Aliidongia dinghuensis: one gene and its partner. The protein of the gene in region 1 binds, or shares a complex with, the protein of each later gene. Links are inferred from orthologs where the notes say so. Each region holds a gene or a part of one and is shown on either strand. Other genes may lie near its edges. The genes, in order: IEY58_RS11850 and uvrB.

Region 1 (9,114 bases):
CCAGGCGACGGCGACTGCGCCCAGCACGGCCGCCACGAGACTGGGCAGGAAGGCGGCTTCCGGTGCCACGCCGAATTCCCGGCAGGCCAGGAGCACGAGACCGAGGACCGGCAGATGGGTGATGTAGAGCGCGTAGGAGGTGGTGCCGAGCCAGTGGGCGAGCCCGGCGGCGCGGCCGGTCAGCTTTACCGTGGCGCCGATCCAGATGATCGCGGGAAAGACCGCGAGCGCGCTCAAGAGACCGAACCACGGGCCGGTGCCCGGCATCGCGAAGAGGACGAGGACCACCAGGGCGAGCAACGCACCGGTCCGCACGCCGAGCGTGCCGTGAGGCCGCCGGCGGTACAGACGATAGAGCAGGATGCCGGCGAAGAACGACCACAGCACGCGGCTCCAGCCACCAAGATAGGTCGACCAGCTGTTGCCGATTTCAAGGCCACCCCAGAAGAGGGCGGCGGCGACAAGGGCAACGGCGGCAGCGGCGAGCAGCGCGACGAGGCGCCCATCCGTCAGCCGGGTCGCCCAGAGCGCGTAGAGCGCGTTCACTGCGACTTCCAGCGACAGTGACCAGGCTGGGTCGTTCAGCGGATAGATGAACCCCGGGAACGGCGACACCACGCTCGGCACCGGCAGGAACAGCAGGCCGCAGAGATAGGCGGCGAGGGCCCCGGCGCTGTTCAGGTGCGGCAGCCGGAGAACGGCTGCCAAGCCGAGCTCGACGAGCGGCAGCGTCATGCCGATCCAGAATAGGGGATAGAGCCGGACAAGACGCCGCCGCATGAAGTCGCCGAAGCGCTGGCCCTCGCGCAACCGTCGCTCGTAGGCGTGCGCGATGACGAAGCCGCTCAGCGCGAAGAAGAAGTCGACGGCGAGCGAGGCGTGCGGCAGCAGCCGGTAGCCGAGATGGCCGCTATAGTGGAAGATGACGACGCTGATCGCCGCGACACCGCGCAGCCCGTCCAGGGCCATGAAGACGTGCCCCTCGGAGGCATGTCTTTCATCGACACGAACCTTCGGTTGCCGGCTTTCGATATCGCCAGGTCGTTCCATCGCTGCCGGTGCCATGCTTCTCCCCGCAAACGAGGGGACGAACGGATGGCAGCGCAAAAAGTTCGAAATGGCGGCACTTTTAGATAGAAGTGGCTAATCCGCCTCCGCGGCAACCCGCTCCAGCGCCTCGCCGTCGATCCGATAGGGCAGCCAGTCCGAGCGATGCTTGATGCCGAGCCGTTCGTAGAAGCCGCGCGCCGGGTTCCAGTCCAAAACGGCAAGATCGAGCCGCTGGGCGCCGTGGCGGACGGCGAGCTGGGCCATGTCGATGATCAGCCGGCGGCCGATACCGTGGCCGCGGGCCGATTCGGCGACATAGAGGTCTTCGAGATAGATCCCCGCGCGGCCGAGCCAGGTCGAATAGCTGAAGAACCAGAGCGCGAAGCCCACGACTCGGTCGTCGAGCTCGGCCACTCGGCAGCCGAAGCGCTTCTCCGGACCGAAGCCGTCGCGCAGCAGGTCGGCCTCGGTCGCGACGACGGCGTCCGGCTCACGCTCGAAGGCGGCAAGCTCGCGGATCAGCGCCAGAATGACGGGCACGTCATCCGGTGTCGCGTCGCGCAGGTGGATTCTGGGCATGGGGTCCGAAACTCCGGGTCTCAAGGATCGAGCAGGGCGCCGGTGCGAGTCGGCAGCGCCACGGCACCGGCGACCTTGCCGATGGCCTGGCCGGGCCGGGCCAGGCGCTTGACCTTGCGGGCGAAGAACAAGCCATCGGCGATGGTCTCGACCGGCGTGCGCTGGGCGGCGGGATCCTCCGCCAGCGGATCGACGATCTCGGCCACGACCTGGCCGGCGCGGACGTGCTCGCCCAATTCGGCGTGATAGACCACCATGCCGCCGACGGGCGCGCGCAGCACGTCGACGGCGGCGAGCGGCGTGCCGTCGCAGAGCGGTTCCGGCAGCGGGCCGGGATCGCCCGCGACGAGGCCACGGCGCATGAGGAAGCGGAAGAGGGCGGCTGCGTCCTTGGCGCCGAGCGCGTCCGAGACGTCGCCCTGGCCGCGGAACTCGACCGTGCCGGCGAGACAGGCGTCGGGAATCGGCGTCTCGCCGCCCAGGCGCCGGCGCAGCTCGGCCCACAGGTTGCTGAAGGTCTCGTCGAACGGCGTGCCGCCCGAATCGGCCGCGAGCAGGGTTGCGACGCTGCCGAGCTCGGCCGACAGGTCGGCGCCGTCCGGCCAGCGCGCCTCGCCCAGATAGAGATGCATGAGCGCGTCGTTGTCGCAATGCAGGTCGAGCACGTAGTCGGCGTCGATCGCCTCGCGCATCAGGATCTGGCGCAGGCTCGCAAGCTCGCCCTGCGGCTGGTACTCATCGAGCAGCGCCACCAGCGCTGCGCGGATGGTCCGGACGTTCTCGGCCGCGTCGCGCCCGAGCCGGCCCGCGACCCGGTCGGCCGCAAGCGCCGCGAGGTCGGGGAAGGAGCGGTTGAAATTCTCACCCGACGCCAAGTCGTAGCGGCCCAAGTGGCTGCCGTCGATGATCTGGGCGAGGCCGATCGGGTTTGCGACCGGCACCAGCACAACCTCGCCCAGGATCTCGCCCCGGGCCTCGGCGGCGTCGAGCAGCTTTTCCAGGTGATGGGCCGCCATCATCGCCGGCAGCTCGTCGGCATGGAGCGACGCCTGCAGATAGGCCTTGGGTGCCGCGCCGGGTGTGCCATAGCGCAGGATCTTCACATGGCGGCTCGTGCCGGGGCTGGACGGTTTGAGGCGTTTCAGTTCGACCGATTTCATGGGAAGCGCTTTCAGTTCGCCGCGGCGTCGACGACCGGCAGCCAGGGCATGATGCCGGTGATGTAGAGCCAAATGACGGCGATCGCCATCGAGGCCAGCGTGATCGGGATGCCGGCACGGGCGAATTCGTTGGCGCGCAGCCTGACGCCGCGCTCGGCCGCGCGCTCGACGATGATCAGGTTCGACAGGCTGCCGACCAGCAGCAGGTTGCCGGCAAGTGACGAGAGCAGCGCCAGGCCATAGAGCGCGCCCGGCGGCGGGTCGAGCCAGATCTGCAAGAGGAGGATCGCCGAGGGCACGTTGCCGATCGTGTTTGACAGGAACAGCATCAGCGGCGCCAGCACGATCAGGCTGTCGGGCAGCATGTGGATCGACTGCAGCCCGTCAACCAGCAGGCCGGGCAGCGCCGTGCTGCCGAGCGCGCCGGTCACGCCGAACAGGCAGGTGAACAGCAGGAGCAGCGGCCAATCGATCGCCGCGATCATCGCGGTCGAGGTGAATTTGCGATTGAGCAGCAGCAGGGCCGCGATCGAGAGGGCGAACACGTCGCGCGGCAGGTCGGTCAGGAACAGGGCGAGCAAGCCGATGACGGCGGCGATGCCCTTGTTGGTCTGGGTCCGGTCGTGCGTGCGGAACGCGACCGGCGGCAGGGTCTCCTCGGCGAAGCCGTCGCTCGGCAGTTCGAGGCGCCCGCGCCACAGGAAGGCCACGACCGCGAACACGATGCCGAGGCTGACGATCGCCGGTACGCCGCACGCCCAAAGATATGTCGGCAGATGCAGGTTGCCGAGCTGGCCGACCAGGATGGTCTGCGGCGCGCCGATGATGGTCGCGGCCGAGCCGGCATTGTCCGCGGCGATCATGGCGATGAGATAGGGCCTGGGATCGAGCCCGCGCGCGCGCACCACGTCGACGAGCAGCGGCGTCATGCAATAGACCAGCATGTCGTTGGCGAGGAACGCCGAGAGCCCGCCGCAGGCTGCGACCGTCAGGCCCAGGATCCGGAGCGGGCTGCCCGGCGCCCGGCCGATGCGCTGGATCACCGAGTCGCAGAAGCCCGACGCGATGAACTGGGCCGAGATGATCATGATCGCGAACAGCAGGACCAGCGTCGGCATGTCGATGCGCGCGCCGACCTCATCGAGCGTCAGTGCCTCGGTGCCCAAGAGCGCGATCAGGCCCAGGAGCGCGATACCGGTCCGGTCGACCCGGAGCCACGGCAGCCGTCCGGCCGCCATGCCGCCGTAGGTCAGCAGAAAGATGAGGTAGATCTTGACGGCGGTCATCGTGGGTCCCGGCCCGGAACTCTCGGCTACAGGTGATCGATCGCGGCCACGCGAGGCGGCCCGACGAGGAAAGGCAATCGGGCAAGAGCGTGGCTGAACTCTCGGCCGAGCGGAAGGCGCTAAACGGTCTCAATCGCCTTGCATAGGCGAGCGCCGTCCCGATCGTGGCACTTTGATCACGGGTGACGTGTCGGTAAGGTGCGTCCCATGTCGCTGATTTCCGATCGGCCGGGCGAACCGGCCTATTTCGCCAACCTCAATCCGCCGCAGCGCCAGGCCGTCGAGACGCTGGAGGGGCCCGTGCTGGTGCTGGCCGGCGCCGGCACCGGCAAGACGCGCGTGCTGACGACCCGGCTCGGCCATATCCTGATGACCGGCCGAGCCTATCCGAGCCAGGTGCTCGCCGTCACCTTCACGAACAAGGCGGCGCGCGAGATGCGCGAGCGGCTGGAGCGGCTCATCGGCGCCGATGCCGAGGGCATGTGGCTCGGCACGTTCCATGCGCTCGCCGCCCGGATCCTCAGGCGCCATGCCGAAGCGGTCGGCCTCAAGTCGAACTTCACCATCCTCGACACCGACGACCAGCTTCGCCTGGTGAAGCAGCAGCTCGCGGCGGAGGGTATCGACGACAAGCGCTCGCCGGCGCGCGCCGTGCTCGCCGTGATCGAGCGCTGGAAGGATCGCGGCCTGACGCCCGACAAGGTCGACGGCGAGGACGCGGGCGATCTCGCCGACGGCCGCCTCGTCAAGCTCTACGGCCAGTACCAGGAGCGGCTGCGCGCCTTGAACGCGACCGACTTCGGCGACCTCTTGCTGCACAACCTCACGATCTTCCTCGGCCAGCCGGCGATCCTCGCCGACTATCAGCGCAAGTTCCGCTACATCCTGGTCGACGAGTACCAGGACACGAACATCTCGCAGTATTTGTGGCTGCGGCTGCTGGCGCAGTCGCATAAAAACATCTGCTGCGTCGGCGACGACGATCAGTCGATCTACGGCTGGCGTGGCGCCGAGGTCGGCAACATCCTACGCTTCGAGCAGGATTTTCCGGGCGCCACCGTCATCCGGCTGGAGCAGAACTACCGCTCGACGCCGGAGATCCTGAATGCCGCCGGCCATCTGATCGCGCATAACGCCGGCCGGCTCGGCAAAACGCTGTGGACCGCGGGGACCGCCGGCGACAAGGTGCGCGTGCGCGGCATGTGGGATGGCGAGGAGGAAGCCCGCTGGGTCGCGGACGAGATCGAGGCCGACCAGCGCCGCGGTACGCCCTTGTCCGAGGTCGCCGTGCTGGTGCGTGCCAGCTTCCAGATGCGCGAGTTCGAAGAGCGTTTCATCACGACCGGCATTCCCTATCGCGTCGTCGGCGGCCCGCGCTTCTACGAGCGCCAGGAAATCCGCGACGCGTTGGCCTATCTGCGCCTCATCCACCAGTCGGACGACGATCTCGCGTTCGAGCGCATCGTCAACACGCCGCGCCGCGGCATCGGCACGGCCACCATCCAGACGCTGCACATGGTGGGCCGCGGCCAGGGCGTGTCGCTGATGGAGGCGGCACGGCGCGTCGTCGAGACCGACGAGCTGAAGCCGGCCGCGCGCAAGGCGGTGGCGCTGCTCGTGCGCGATTTCGACCGCTGGCGGCGCGAGGCGGAGCGGCTGCCGCATACGGAGCTGGCCCAGGTCGTGCTCGACGAATCCGGCTATACCGCCATGTGGCAGGCCGACAAGACGCCCGAGGCGCCGGGCCGGCTCGAGAACCTGAAGGAGCTCATCGTCGGCATGGCCGAGTTCGAGACGCTCGCAGGCTTCCTCGAGCATGTCAGCCTGGTCATGGACAATGCGATCGAATCGGGCGGCGACCTTGTCACTCTGATGACGCTCCATGCCGCCAAGGGGCTGGAGTTCGCCCATGTCTTCCTGCCGGGCTGGGAGGAAGGACTGTTCCCGCACCAGCGGGCACTCGACGACAACGGCCAGGCGGGGCTCGAGGAGGAGCGGCGGCTCGCCTATGTCGGCTTGACGCGCGCCAAGCGCAAGGCCGACGTCTCCTATGCCGCGAACCGGCGCATGCACGGCCAGTGGCAGAGTGCCTTGCCGTCCCGCTTCGTCGACGAGCTGCCGCACGACCAGATCGAGGCCGAGACGGCGCAAGGGATGTATGGGATGCGGGCGCCTGTGGGCCGCGGTGCGTTCGACGATATTGAGACTTCGAGCTTCGGTGGCTATCGCCGGATCGTCCGGCCGCTGCCGGGGGGCGGCCCGCGCGAGGGGCTGCAGATCCGCGCCGTTGGCGGCTTCGCCGTCGGCGACCGGGTGTTTCACCAGAAATTCGGCACCGGCACGGTGCGCGAGATCGAGGACGCCAAGCTGACGATCAATTTCGACCATGCCGGCGAGAAGCGCGTCATGGACAGTTTCGTTCAGAAAGCCTGATTCGGGCAAAAAGCCTGAGAGCACAGAAAGCCTGAGAGCAGAGGATATCCGGAGAGTCATGATCCCGACATCGACCTGGCCCAAGGGCGGTGCGCCGCTGTGGCGTGTGGCGCTCGAAGCGCCGGACGAATTCTCGGCCGAAGGCTTCGCCCAGGTGCTGGAGGCCTTGGGCGGCGCCATCAGTGCGTTCGAGACCGAGCCCCAGGGCCCGTGGAAGGTCGAGACCTTCGTCCAGGGCAAGCCGGATCTGGCCGTGGTCGAGGGCGGCCTGGCGCTGGTCGCCCTGCAATTTGGAGTCGTCCAGCCGGCCGTCACGCTCGAGCAGCTGCCGGACGTCGACTGGGTGCGGCAGAACCAGGAGAGCTTCCCGCCCCTCCATATCGGCCGCTATTTCGTCTATGGCTCGCACATTGTCGAGCCGCCACCCGCGGGCACCATCGGGCTCGAGATCGACGCGGCGAGTGCGTTCGGCACCGGTGAGCACGCGACCACGGCCGGCTGCCTTCTGGCGCTCGACCGGCTCGCCAAGCGTGGGCCACGCCGGCGCGTGCTCGACATGGGCTCGGGCACGGGCATCCTGGCGATCGCCGCGGCCAAGACCTGGCACGTGTCGGTGCTCGCCTGCGACATCGACCGCAACTCGGTCCGGGTCGCGGCCGAGAATGTGGTGACGAACGGCGTGCAGCATCTGGTCGTGAGCCGTGAGAGCGACGGCTATCGGGCGGCCGCGGTCAGTGCCGCCGGCCCCTACGACCTGATCTTCGCCAATATCCTGGCGCGCCCCTTGGCCAAGATGGCGCCGGACCTGGCGCATCACCTGGCACCGGGCGGCATCGCCATCCTGTCGGGGCTGCTGGCGAGGCAGGAGACCTACGTGGCGGCGGCCCATCGCAATGCGGGGCTGACCTTCAAAGGCCGCATCCCGCGGGCCGGCTGGCACACGCTGGTGTTCGAGAAGGCATGGCCGTGAGGAACGGTTGATGACTCGCTACCAGAGGTGGAACCAACTCGCCGCAAGATCGTTCGATCGGAGCCAGTCAATTGTGCCCGGGAGGAGCGATGTCATTCAATATGAAGGCGGCCGATCTCGACGCGTATCTCGGCAAGCCTATCGCTAAAATTTGCGACCGGGGCTATCACCCGGACGCTGAAAATCATTGCGCACATTTCGTCAGTCACGCGCTCGGCATCACGATCGGGACGCTATGCGGCGATATGAACTACGCCACTCGGCATACCGGTGCGACAATTCGTGTCAACGAGCTTTATAACGGCCTCCGTTCGCGGGGCCCGTGGGACAACCGACCGCCTGGCACGGACGGGCTTCTGATCTTCGTTACCGATGCCAACCGAAACATGATCAATAACAGGATGGGCCAAGGCCCTCAAAAGCATGTCGGCATCTGCTATATGGGGAAAATTTGGAATTATAGTAATGGGCGCCACGCGGTCGTGAGAGACGCTTCCGTCGAATCCTTTCATTTGAAATTTAAGCGCACATATCATGGCACGAGCATCTCGCTCTATTTTGGAGAGGTCCCATGATGCGCTGGCTCATCGGCATCGGCGTTATCGCCATGGCGATCCACGGTGCGTTTGCGGCAGACCAGACTAAAACGCGACCGGCCCGCCCGGATCCGATCACGGCGATTCGTCCGCTACAGGAATTGATGGCGATTTCGACGAGCATGGTGGGCAAGGACTCGCTTTGCACCGATGCGACGCAACCCGACCAGCAGATCGCGGTTGGGCAGATTCTCGCCCAGGCATTCGCCTATCAGGTCGATGGCCGAAACGTCGTGACGGGCCGTTGCGAAACGGCCGGCGACGGCATGTGTGAAGTCTTTATCCGCCACGCGAAAGGCGAAGACGTCTGGGAGAAACACCTGGTTTTCCGGTCGATCGGCGGGAAGGCGGACGTTGCAACGCTGCAATGCCGCGACGCAGGCTGATGAGAGGCCGGTCAGGTGTCGGAAGCGCATACCACCCAGGCCGACGCGGGGACGGACCCGGGTCCGATGATCGGAGGCGGGTCGCCGGGCGTCGGCGGGTGGTTGACGGAATCGGCAGCGCGGGGATCGCGCTGCGGGCGGCTCAGCGGAACAGCGTCCAGAGATCGCTGCGGCCGAGACCCATGTCGGCGAGCAGACGGTCGTCAAGGCCGCTCAGATGCTCGACCATGCGGGCGCGCTCGACGCGGGCCAGCACGTGGCGATAGGCCGCGAGCAGCAGATGGATGGGGCCGCCGGACTGGCCGGGCAGCGTGGTGGACAAGGTAGCAGCAGTGCTCATCTTTCATCCCCCCTTTGGGATGAGGGTCGAACCCGTCAGGCCGCCGGGTGGCGCCGGACAGGGCGTCCGCGGGTTACGCGGCGCGCTGTTCGACGTGGTTGTTGGCGGCGACGGGGCCGTTGGCGGTGAAGACCGGGCGGGCTTCGGCGGCGAGATCGGCCTTCGGGCTGACGACGAACGGGATGTCGGCGCGGCGCAGGCCGATGTCGGCGAGCGAGCGGTCGTCCATCGAATAAAGCTCGTTCAGGACGCGGTGACGTTCCTGCCAAGCACGAAAGCCGCGGACGGCGGCCGAGACGAGAGCGATCATGGAA
Region 2 (9,117 bases), on another replicon or contig:
CATTCGGCGGCGATGCCGATTCCTTCCGTCGGCACATCCACCGCGCAGCCGAGTCGTCCTGCGACCCGGGCGCCGTCCGTCAGCACCGCAACGCCATGGCGATGCAATTCCTCGGCCGCCACCTCGCACAGCTCGACATTGCTGGTCGGCCGGATCGCGCCGTCCTCGCTGAGGAGGTAGGGCGAGTCCTCCATGCCGACGCGCAGCACGTCGACCTCGCTGTCCTCCTGAGCCGCATAGGCCGCGAGCCGCTGCAAGGCCGTCACCCGACGCCCGCGGTCGCGGCCGACGTCGAGCGGACCCACCGCCTTCGCCGCGTGCTGCGGCAGCACCGCGGCACCGACCGAGATCGTGACCTGCCGCCGCCTTTCGCCGGTTTCTAGGTCGCGCTCGAGCCCCTTGGCCGCCGCGACGACCGCGCGGAACTCCGCATAGCTGGTCGGGAACGGCAGCTTCGGCGAGAAGCCGAACAGCAGGGTGATGTTGAGTTGCCCACGATCCGCGAGCCGGACCGCCTCATGCTCGATCGCGAATCGAGTCATCGCCAGGCTGCGCTCGAACTGGACCCACTCGACCTCGTCGAACAGCCCGCGTCGGCGCCGCGCCTCGACCGCAGCCGCATAGGTCTCGAGTTGGATCGCCGGCGACGACCGGCCGTAATTGCCGCCATTGGCTGTCGAGTTGGTCTCGAGCTTGACGTCCTCGGCCCGCGTCGAGGGCACGTAGCCCGCGATATCGGCGAGGAAGGCCGGGCTCTGCGCATATTCGGCCGTCACCAGCCGGCCGGCATCCTCGAAATCGCGCAGGATCTGCAACTCGATCGCCGCCTGCATCGTGATGAAATGCGCGCCGCCAGCGTCGATCGGCAGGTCGGCGTGGCTGACGCGCTCCCACTCGCCGAATCGGCTGATGTTCTCGATGACCTCCGGCCCGTTGCGGCTGGCGCCGTAGCTCAGCACCAGGTCCGGGTGGCGCGACAGGGCATCGCTGCCGATGTCGCGATAGACGGAATTGTCCGTCGTCTGCTCCCGGGTCATGAAATTGCGCGCATGATAGTGGTAATAGCGACAGCCGATCCCGTGAATCCGCCGGAGTTCCGCGCGGATCTCCTCGATTCCGACGGCAATGCGCTCTCCATTGCAGATCTCGTCGAGGATCTTGTCACCGGTATTCCGGTGATTCATCGGCGTATACTTGGCACCTGTAGAACAGCAACCGAGAATCAATGATCTGGACATATGAATACCTCTATTCGGGGATTCATCTGGATCGCTCCAGCAGAATGCAGGCGGCCGGCTCCGGAGGCGCTCCACCCCAGATCTTTTATTGGAAACAGTACCGGACGGCCCTGCCCCAAATAGATTTTGGTCAGGCTTCGCTACGAGCAGGCAGGCTGAAACATTCCCGTGAAAGGTTCTATGGATGCCCAGAAAAAAATAGCCACATACTCTTACGCATGTGGCTATTGCTCTTATTCTGCAATTCTAGGTTGGGGCATAAAATTTGCGTTTTCAACAAGAATCTTTGTGAGTCACGAAAAAATTAACAAACCATTTTCACCGCATGAGATTCTAATTTTAACGATATCTCGAACGCGGCATCCCCTCTCGATCAGAAACAAAACTGAAAATTGCAGTGATGACCAGCGCGGCTCGGCAAGCGGCCGGGGAAGGTGCCGCACACCTTGCCCCGGGCCTGTGCGGCCGGCGCGCCTCAGGCGGCCTTGACGCCGGCAATGAAGCCGCCGACCTCGCCGCTCAGCGTCTCCGCCTGCTTTGACAGATCGCCCGACGCCCCCAGGATCTGGCTGGCCGCCGCCCCGGTCGTCGCCGACGCCTGATGAACGCCGGCAATGTTGCGCGCGACGTCCTCCGTGCCCTTCGCCGCTTCCGAGACGCTGCGCGCGATCTCGCCGGTCGTGGCATCCTGCTCCTCGATCGCGGTCGCGATGGCGAGCGCGATATCGGACATCTCGGCGATCGTGTGGCTGATATGCTCGATCGCGCCCACGGTCTTCTGGGTCAGCCCCTGGACCTCGCCGATCTGCTTCTCGATGTCTTCGGTCGCGCGCGCGGTCTGGTTCGCAAGGTTCTTGACCTCGGATGCCACCACTGCGAAGCCCTTGCCCGCCTCGCCGGCACGCGCCGCCTCGATCGTCGCGTTCAGGGCCAGGAGATTGGTCTGGCCGGCGATGGTCGAGATCAGCTGAACCACCTCGCCGATCTTGTGGGCGCTCTCGGACAGCGCCTGCACGGTGTGGCCGGTCGCCTCGGAAGCAGCAATCGCCTGCTTGGCGATGTCGCGCGATGTGGTCACCTGCCGGCCGATCTCCTTGATCGAACCGGCCAGCTGCTCGGTCGCCGACGCAACGGTCTGCACGTTGGCCGAGGCCTGCTCCGCTGCCACGGCAACGGCGCTCGACTGCTGGTTCGTCTGGTCGGCCGCCGCCGCCACGGAATTGGCCGTCGCCTGCATCTCGGTCGCGGCCGCAGCCAGCGAGCGGACGAGCTCGGCGGTCTTGCCTTCGAAATCGCGCACCAGCGCCTCGAGCGCCTCGGTACGCCGTTCCTTGGCCGCCTGCTCGGCGGCCTGGGCCGCCGCCAGCGCATCGCCCTCGACCATCTTGTCCTTGAACACCTGAACCGCAGCCGCCATGGCGCCGATCTCGTCGCCGCGGCCGCGCGCCGGCACCGCCACCTCGAGGTCATGGTCGGCGAGCCGCCGCATGGCGCCGGTCAATTCCCGGACCGGCCCCGCAATGCTGCTGACCAAGGTCCAGCCGGCCCAGACCGCGATCACAAGGGCGACGCCGACCATCGCGAGGATCACGATCCGGCCGCTCGTGTACCGGCTGCTTGCGGCCTCGGCATCCTGGTGCATGCCCACGATGTTGAGGTGAATGTCCTTGGAGAGGGCATCGGCGAGCGCGGTTGCCGTCGTCCTGAGCTCATCCGCCACGGTCGTGGCCTCGGCGACCTTGCCTGCGCGCAGCAGCGCCATGGCCGTGCCGACGCCTTCGACGTAATGGTCGGCGTTGCTCTTGAACGTGTCGTAGAGCGCCCGTTCCTCGGCGCTGGTAATGGTCCGCTCGTAGCGGCGCTCGGCGTCGTCGAGCTTCGCCTTGAGCGCGGGGAAGGACTGGTCGAACACGGCCAGCTGCTTCGGATCGTCCTTGAAGATCAGCGACTTGGCCCAGGTCAGCCGGTACTGGTAGATCTGTTCCTTCATCGCGTCCAGCTGCTCGAGCGACGCCTGGTAGTTCTCGACCATGTCAGTCGCGATCGCATTGAACGCACTGAAGTTCTGGATCGCCGAGACGCCCGACGCGGCGAACAGGAAGATCAATACGGAAAAGGCGGCCACGAGCTTCGCTCGAATGGACAGGTCGCGCCAGACGCTCATCATTCTCTCAATTCCCCAAGATTCGACAGTATCGACCATTCCCGACCCGTGGGCGGTGCACGAACCGAGCCAATTCGCGCCGTTAGGCTCACGCAAACAAAAAGGGGCGCGACCGCCGGCCGCCCCCTCCCCTGTAACAGCGCCCGCTTTCATGCCGGCGCCCGCTTGTCGCGTGTTATCATCGAAAGATTAAATAGGCGTGAACTTGCTGATTTGAATAGCTCGCACGCCAGTCTTTGCAGATTTTTCTATAAAATTGCAAACTTCGCACAATGAGGTCAAGCGTCTCTGAACGCTCTCCGTGAGAAGATGACTCAAACTCTCTACAAGTACTCTTGCAGGTCGCGATCAGTCCCTTTACGGGCACAGGAAGTCTCATAAAAGCCAATCAGATACTTTTTTGTCTGAGCTTTATGGAGAAATCCAAGTAAACTGACGGATGCGCCAATCACCCGAAAATCTACCTTGTGCTGGCGGGAGCTGTCCGCAGCCCAGGCATCCGGCCCCTGGCGTCGCAGGACCCGTCGCATTATGTTCCCGCCATGCCGCCCGTGCCGACTGCCCAGAAACCGCTCGCCGACATTCCCGCCGACTTCCGCCTCGTCTCGGAATTCGTACCGGCGGGTGACCAGCCAACGGCGATCGCGGAACTGACCCAAGGGCTGATCCAGGGTGAGCGCGACCAGGTGCTGCTCGGCGTCACCGGCTCCGGCAAGACCTTCACCATCGCCCACACGATCCAGACGCTGCAGCGCCCGGCGCTGGTGCTGGCGCCGAATAAGACGCTGGCGGCCCAGCTCTACGGCGAGATGAAGAGCTTCTTTCCAGAGAACGCGGTCGAGTATTTCGTCTCTTACTACGATTACTACCAGCCGGAAGCCTACGTCCCGCGCAGCGACACCTATATCGAGAAGGAAAGCTCGATCAACGAGCAGATCGACCGGATGCGGCATAGCGCCACACGGGCGCTACTCGAACGGCGCGACGTCATCATCGTGGCGAGCGTGTCCTGCATCTACGGCATCGGCTCGGTCGAGACCTATTCGCGCATGGTCGTCGACCTCAAGGCCGGCCAGCGGGTCGACCGCACCTTCCTGCTGGCGCAGCTGGTCGAGCTGCAGTTCAAGCGCAACGACTTGGGCTTCCAGCGCGGTGCCTTCCGGGCGCGCGGCGACACGATCGAGATCTTCCCGGCCCATTACGAGGATCGCGCCTGGCGCCTGTCGCTGTTCGGCGACGAGCTCGAATCGATCCACGAAATCGACCCGCTGACCGGCGAGAAGGTGCAGGCGCTGAAGGAGATCCGCGTCTACGCCAACAGCCATTATGTGACACCGCGTCCGACGCTCATTCAGTCGATCGAGCAGATCAAGGTCGAGCTCAAGGAGCGGCTGGAAGAGCTCTACGCCCAAAACAAGCTCTTGGAAGCGCAACGGCTCGAGCAGCGCATCACGTTCGACATCGAGATGATGGCGGCGACCGGCTCCTGCGCCGGCATCGAGAACTATTCCCGCTTCCTCTCCGGCCGCAAGAAGGGCGAGCCGCCGCCGACCCTGTTCGAATACCTGCCCGACGATGCGCTCATCGTGGTCGACGAGAGCCATGTGACCGTGCCGCAGATCGGCGGCATGTACCGCGGCGACTACATGCGCAAGTCGACCCTGTCGGAATACGGCTTCCGCCTGCCGTCCTGCATGGACAACCGGCCGCTCAAGTTCGAGGAATGGGACGCGATGCGCGGCCAGTCGATCTTCGTGTCGGCGACGCCGGGCCCGTGGGAGATGGAGCGTACCGGCGGCGTGTTCACCGAGCAGGTCGTGCGTCCGACCGGCCTCATCGACCCGGTGACGATCATCCGGCCGACGGAGACTCAGGTCGACGATCTCCTGGCCGAGTGCAAGACCTGTGCTGCCAAGGGCCAGCGCGTGCTGGTGACGACGCTCACCAAGAAGATGGCCGAGGCGCTGACCGAATATATGCACGAGGCCGGCATCCGCGTGCGCTACATCCATTCCGACGTCGAGACGCTGGAGCGGATCGAGATCATCCGTGACTTGCGCTTGGGCGCGTTCGACGTGCTGGTCGGCATCAACCTGCTGCGCGAAGGCCTTGATATTCCGGAATGCGCGCTGGTCGCGATCCTGGATGCCGACAAAGAGGGTTACCTGCGTTCGCGCACCTCGCTCATCCAGACCATCGGCCGCGCCGCGCGTAATGTCGAAGGCCGGGCAATCCTTTACGCCGATCGCATCACCGACAGCATGAAGGCGGCGCTCGATGAATGCGGCCGCCGGCGCGAGAAGCAGCAGGCCTACAACGCCGCCCACGGCATCACGCCCGAGAGCGTGAAGAAGCAGATCGGCGACATTCTTAACTCGGTCTACGAGCGCGACGGCGTTACCGTCGATCTTGGCGAGTCCGCCGCGAGCCACTATGCCGGCTCGAATCTCAAGGCGGTGATCGCCGACCTCGAGAAGCAGATGCGCGCCGCCGCGGCCGACCTCGAGTTCGAGGAGGCGGCACGGCTGCGCGACGAGATCAAGCGGCTGGAGCAGATGGACCTGGGCCTGCCGGCCTCGGCCGTGCCGGGCCTGGCCGAGACTGCGGCCCGCTATGCGGCACCGCACCCGGCCGGCCGTTCGACCGGCGGCAAGTCCGGCAGCCGGCCACGCGAGGCGGCTCGCTCCCGAGCGCGCAGTCGTCGGCGCCAAGGACCCTGACGGAACTCATGCCCCTCTCCGAACATCTCCCCCGCACCGCTCTCGTGACCGGTGCCGGCCAGCGCATCGGCCGGACGATCGCGCTCGATCTTGCCGGCCGCGGCTTCGCCGTCGCCGTCCACTACAACCGCTCGGCCGAGGCGGCGGCGGCCGTCGTGGCCGAGATCCGCGCGCAGGGCGGCAAGGCGGTGGCGCTCGAGGCCGACCTCGCCCGCGAGGCGTCAGTCGAATTGCTGGTGCCGGCCGCAGTGGGCGCGCTCGGCCCCCTGGGTGTGCTGGTCAACAACGCCTCCACGTTCGAATATGATTCGGTCGCGACAGCGACGCGCGCCGGCTGGGACCGGCACATGGAGGCGAACCTCAGGGCGCCCTTCGTGCTGATGCAGGCATTCGCCAGCCAATTGCCTGAGGAGGCCGAGGGCGCTGTCATCAACCTGATCGATCAGCGCGTTTGGAATCTGACGCCGCATTTCGTGACCTATACTGTAAGCAAGGCAGGCCTCTGGACGCTGACCCAGACCATGGCGCTGGCGCTCGCGCCGCGCATCCGGGTGAACGGCATCGGGCCCGGCCCGACCCTGCCCTCGACCCACCAGACCGCAGCGCAGTTCGCCCAGCAGTGCGCCGACATGCCGCTCGGCCACGGCACCTCGCCCGAGGAAATTGCCGAGGCCGTCTGGTTCCTGTTGCAGGCCCGGGCCATGACCGGACAGATGCTGGCGCTCGACGGCGGCCAGCATCTGGGCTGGGCCCAGCCGAAGCAGTCCATTTCCGTCGTCGACTAGGAAGAGACGATGTCCGAGACGATCCGTAAGCCGACCCAGACCCTGCGCCCCGCGGTGGCGATCGAGCCCGGCCCGCTTGCCAGCATGCTGCGCCGCGTCTTCGTGCGCGATCTGGTGATGATGTGCTCGATCGGCGTGCACGCCCATGAGCATGAGAACAAGCAACGCGTGCGCCTTAATCTCGATTTGGACGCGCTCGAAACCGCAGAGCCGATCGATGACGATCTACGGAACGTTGTCTGCTACGACGAGATCATCTCCGCCGTCCGGCGCGTCGTCGATGCCGGTCATGTCCGCCTGATCGAGACGCTCGCCGAGCGGATCGCGGGCCTGTGCCTCGCCGATCCGCGCATTCGCACTGCACGCGTGCAGATCGAAAAGCTAGACGTCTACGACGATGTCGCGAGCGTCGGGGTCGCCATCGTCAGGCATAATTCCTGACGCGAATCCGACTTGACTCCCGCATTGACAGGGTGTCGCAGGGCCTTTTTCAAGGGGTTCAGTTGTTCACAGCCGAACTCGCTGCGGCGCAAAACAGCCAGAGCCGCCACCAAGCCCCTCGTTCTGGACCGGTCATTTCCATTGACAAGAAAAAAATGTAGCAAATTCAATATGTTGTGACTTTTGCCTATTTTTTGATCATGGGCTAGAATCTCCAGGGTTGGTGCGGAGTCCGCCTCTATTTCCGACCCTTGCCCACAAACTTATCCACAGATTCCGTGGATACATGTCCGCGGCGTGACGAAATTCTGAAGCCCCTCTGACGCGGGGAAAAACGGGAGCCGACGATGGCCGAAAGGCCGGTACCACCGCCTGAGGACAATGCACCGGACAGCCGGAAGTTCGAGCTCGAAGCTGAGCTGCCGGCGGAGGGTGCCATCGCATCCGGCGTCGCCGTCATTCGCGAGACCGTCCGCACGCTGCCCGGCAGCCCCGGCGTCTATCGCATGCTGAACGCTGCCGGCGACGTGCTCTATGTCGGCAAGGCCCGCAACCTGAAGAACCGGGTCACGAACTACACCCAACTCGCCAGCCTCTCGAACCGCATTCGCCGCATGGTTGCGGAGACCGCCCGGATGGAGGTGGTCACGACCCATACCGAGGTCGAGGCGCTGCTGCTCGAGATCAACCTGATCAAGACCCTGATGCCGCGCTACAACGTGCTGCTCAGGGACGACAAATCCTTCCCCTACATCCACCTGCGCTCGACCCACCCGGTGCCGCAATTGACCAAGCATCGCGGTGCGCGCAACGAGGGCGGTGAATATTTCGGCCCCTTCGCATCGGCGGGGGCGGTCGGCCGCACGATTACGGCGCTCCATCGCGCGTTCCTGCTGCGCTCCTGCTCCGACAACATCTATCAGAGCCGTACGCGCCCGTGCCTGCAGTATCAGATCAAGCGTTGCTCGGCGCCCTGCGTCGGCCGGATCAGTGATGAGGATTACCTGGCGCTCGTCGACCAGGCGCGCGCGGTCTTGACCGGCCACAGCCGCGAGATCAACGCCCGCCTGGTCGAGGAGATGACCGCGGCGGCCGATCAGCTCGATTACGAGACCGCGGCGGTTATCCGCAACCGCATCCGGGCGCTCGCCCATATCCAGGCGCACCAGGACATCAATGTCGAGGGTCTGGTCGACGCCGACGTGATCGCCGCACACCAGGAAGGCGGGCACACCTCCGTCCAGGTGTTCTTCTTCCGCGCCGGCCAGAACTGGGGTAACCGCGCTTATTTCCCGAGCCACGATCGGGCGCTTGGCAGTGACGAGGTGCTGGCCGCCTTCATCGGTCAGTTCTACGACAACAAGCCGCCGCCGCCGCTCCTGCTGCTGAGCGAAGAACCGGCCGAGGCCGAGCTCCTGGCCGAGGCGCTGTCGACCGCGGCCGGCCGCAAGGTCACGCTGCTCACGCCCCAGCGCGGCGACAAGCGGAAGCTGGTCGAGCATGCGATGGCGAACGCCCGCGAGGCGCTCGGCCGGCGCCTGGCCGAAAGCTCGACCCAGCAGAAGCTCCTGACCGGCGTCGCGACCGCCCTCGGCCTCGATGCGCCGCCTGCCCGCATCGAAGTCTACGACAACAGCCATATCCAGGGCACGAATGCGATCGGCGCCATGATCGTCGCCGGGCCCGAGGGCTTCATGAAATCGGCCTATCGCAAGTTCAACATCCGCGGCGAGGGGGCTGCCCCTGGCACCGAGTTCCGCCCGGGCGAC

What was found.
Region 2: the proteins of IEY58_RS11850 (region 1) and uvrB are in contact, whole or in part, in a crystal structure (PDB 7EGT), measured with the Thermus thermophilus proteins. The link is inferred for Aliidongia dinghuensis from one-to-one orthologs. Residues at the interface, in WP_096412145.1 of Thermus thermophilus: His654, Arg656, Phe657, Gln666, Asp668, Glu669, Lys680, Arg681, Leu682, Ser683, Lys685, Tyr686, Ala687; in WP_096411307.1 of Thermus thermophilus: Glu23, Leu25, Arg26, Asp27, Gly28, Glu29, Arg30, Phe31, Arg55, Glu326, Asp327, Phe328, Glu379, Ser382, Gln383, His398, Gly400, Arg401.

Annotation. Positions count from the first base shown.
Region 1 is NZ_BMJQ01000005.1:287,120-296,233, forward strand. Bases 3,929-6,895 are described here. They hold IEY58_RS11850 (ATP-dependent helicase), read left to right. Parts: upstream 3,929-4,282; coding sequence 4,283-6,508; downstream 6,509-6,895. Other genes in these bases: IEY58_RS11845 (SLC13 family permease), read right to left, coding at 3,929-4,075; IEY58_RS11855 (50S ribosomal protein L11 methyltransferase), read left to right, coding at 6,567-6,895. In the rest of the region: IEY58_RS11830 (acyltransferase family protein), read right to left, coding at 1-969; IEY58_RS11835 (GNAT family N-acetyltransferase), read right to left, coding at 1,144-1,629; IEY58_RS11840 (M14 family metallopeptidase), read right to left, coding at 1,650-2,789; more of IEY58_RS11845, read right to left, coding at 2,801-3,928; more of IEY58_RS11855, read left to right, coding at 6,896-7,478; IEY58_RS11860 (hypothetical protein), read left to right, coding at 7,568-8,053; IEY58_RS11865 (hypothetical protein), read left to right, coding at 8,050-8,460; IEY58_RS11870 (DUF1127 domain-containing protein), read right to left, coding at 8,603-8,800; IEY58_RS11875 (DUF1127 domain-containing protein), read right to left, coding at 8,874-9,110. UniProt on the Escherichia coli protein: A helicase with DNA-dependent ATPase activity. Unwinds DNA duplexes with 3'-5' polarity. Translocates on single-stranded DNA with 3'-5' polarity. Initiates unwinding more efficiently from a nicked substrate than double-stranded DNA.
Region 2 is NZ_BMJQ01000022.1:62,059-71,175, forward strand. Bases 3,564-6,533 are described here. They hold uvrB (excinuclease ABC subunit UvrB), read left to right. Parts: upstream 3,564-3,944; coding sequence 3,945-6,122; downstream 6,123-6,533. Other genes in these bases: IEY58_RS30040 (SDR family oxidoreductase), read left to right, coding at 6,131-6,533. In the rest of the region: IEY58_RS30025 (hypothetical protein), read right to left, coding at 1-1,184; IEY58_RS30030 (methyl-accepting chemotaxis protein), read right to left, coding at 1,714-3,405; more of IEY58_RS30040, read left to right, coding at 6,534-6,907; folB (dihydroneopterin aldolase), read left to right, coding at 6,917-7,348; excinuclease ABC subunit UvrC, read left to right, coding at 7,696-9,117. UniProt on the Escherichia coli protein: The UvrABC repair system catalyzes the recognition and processing of DNA lesions. A damage recognition complex composed of 2 UvrA and 2 UvrB subunits scans DNA for abnormalities.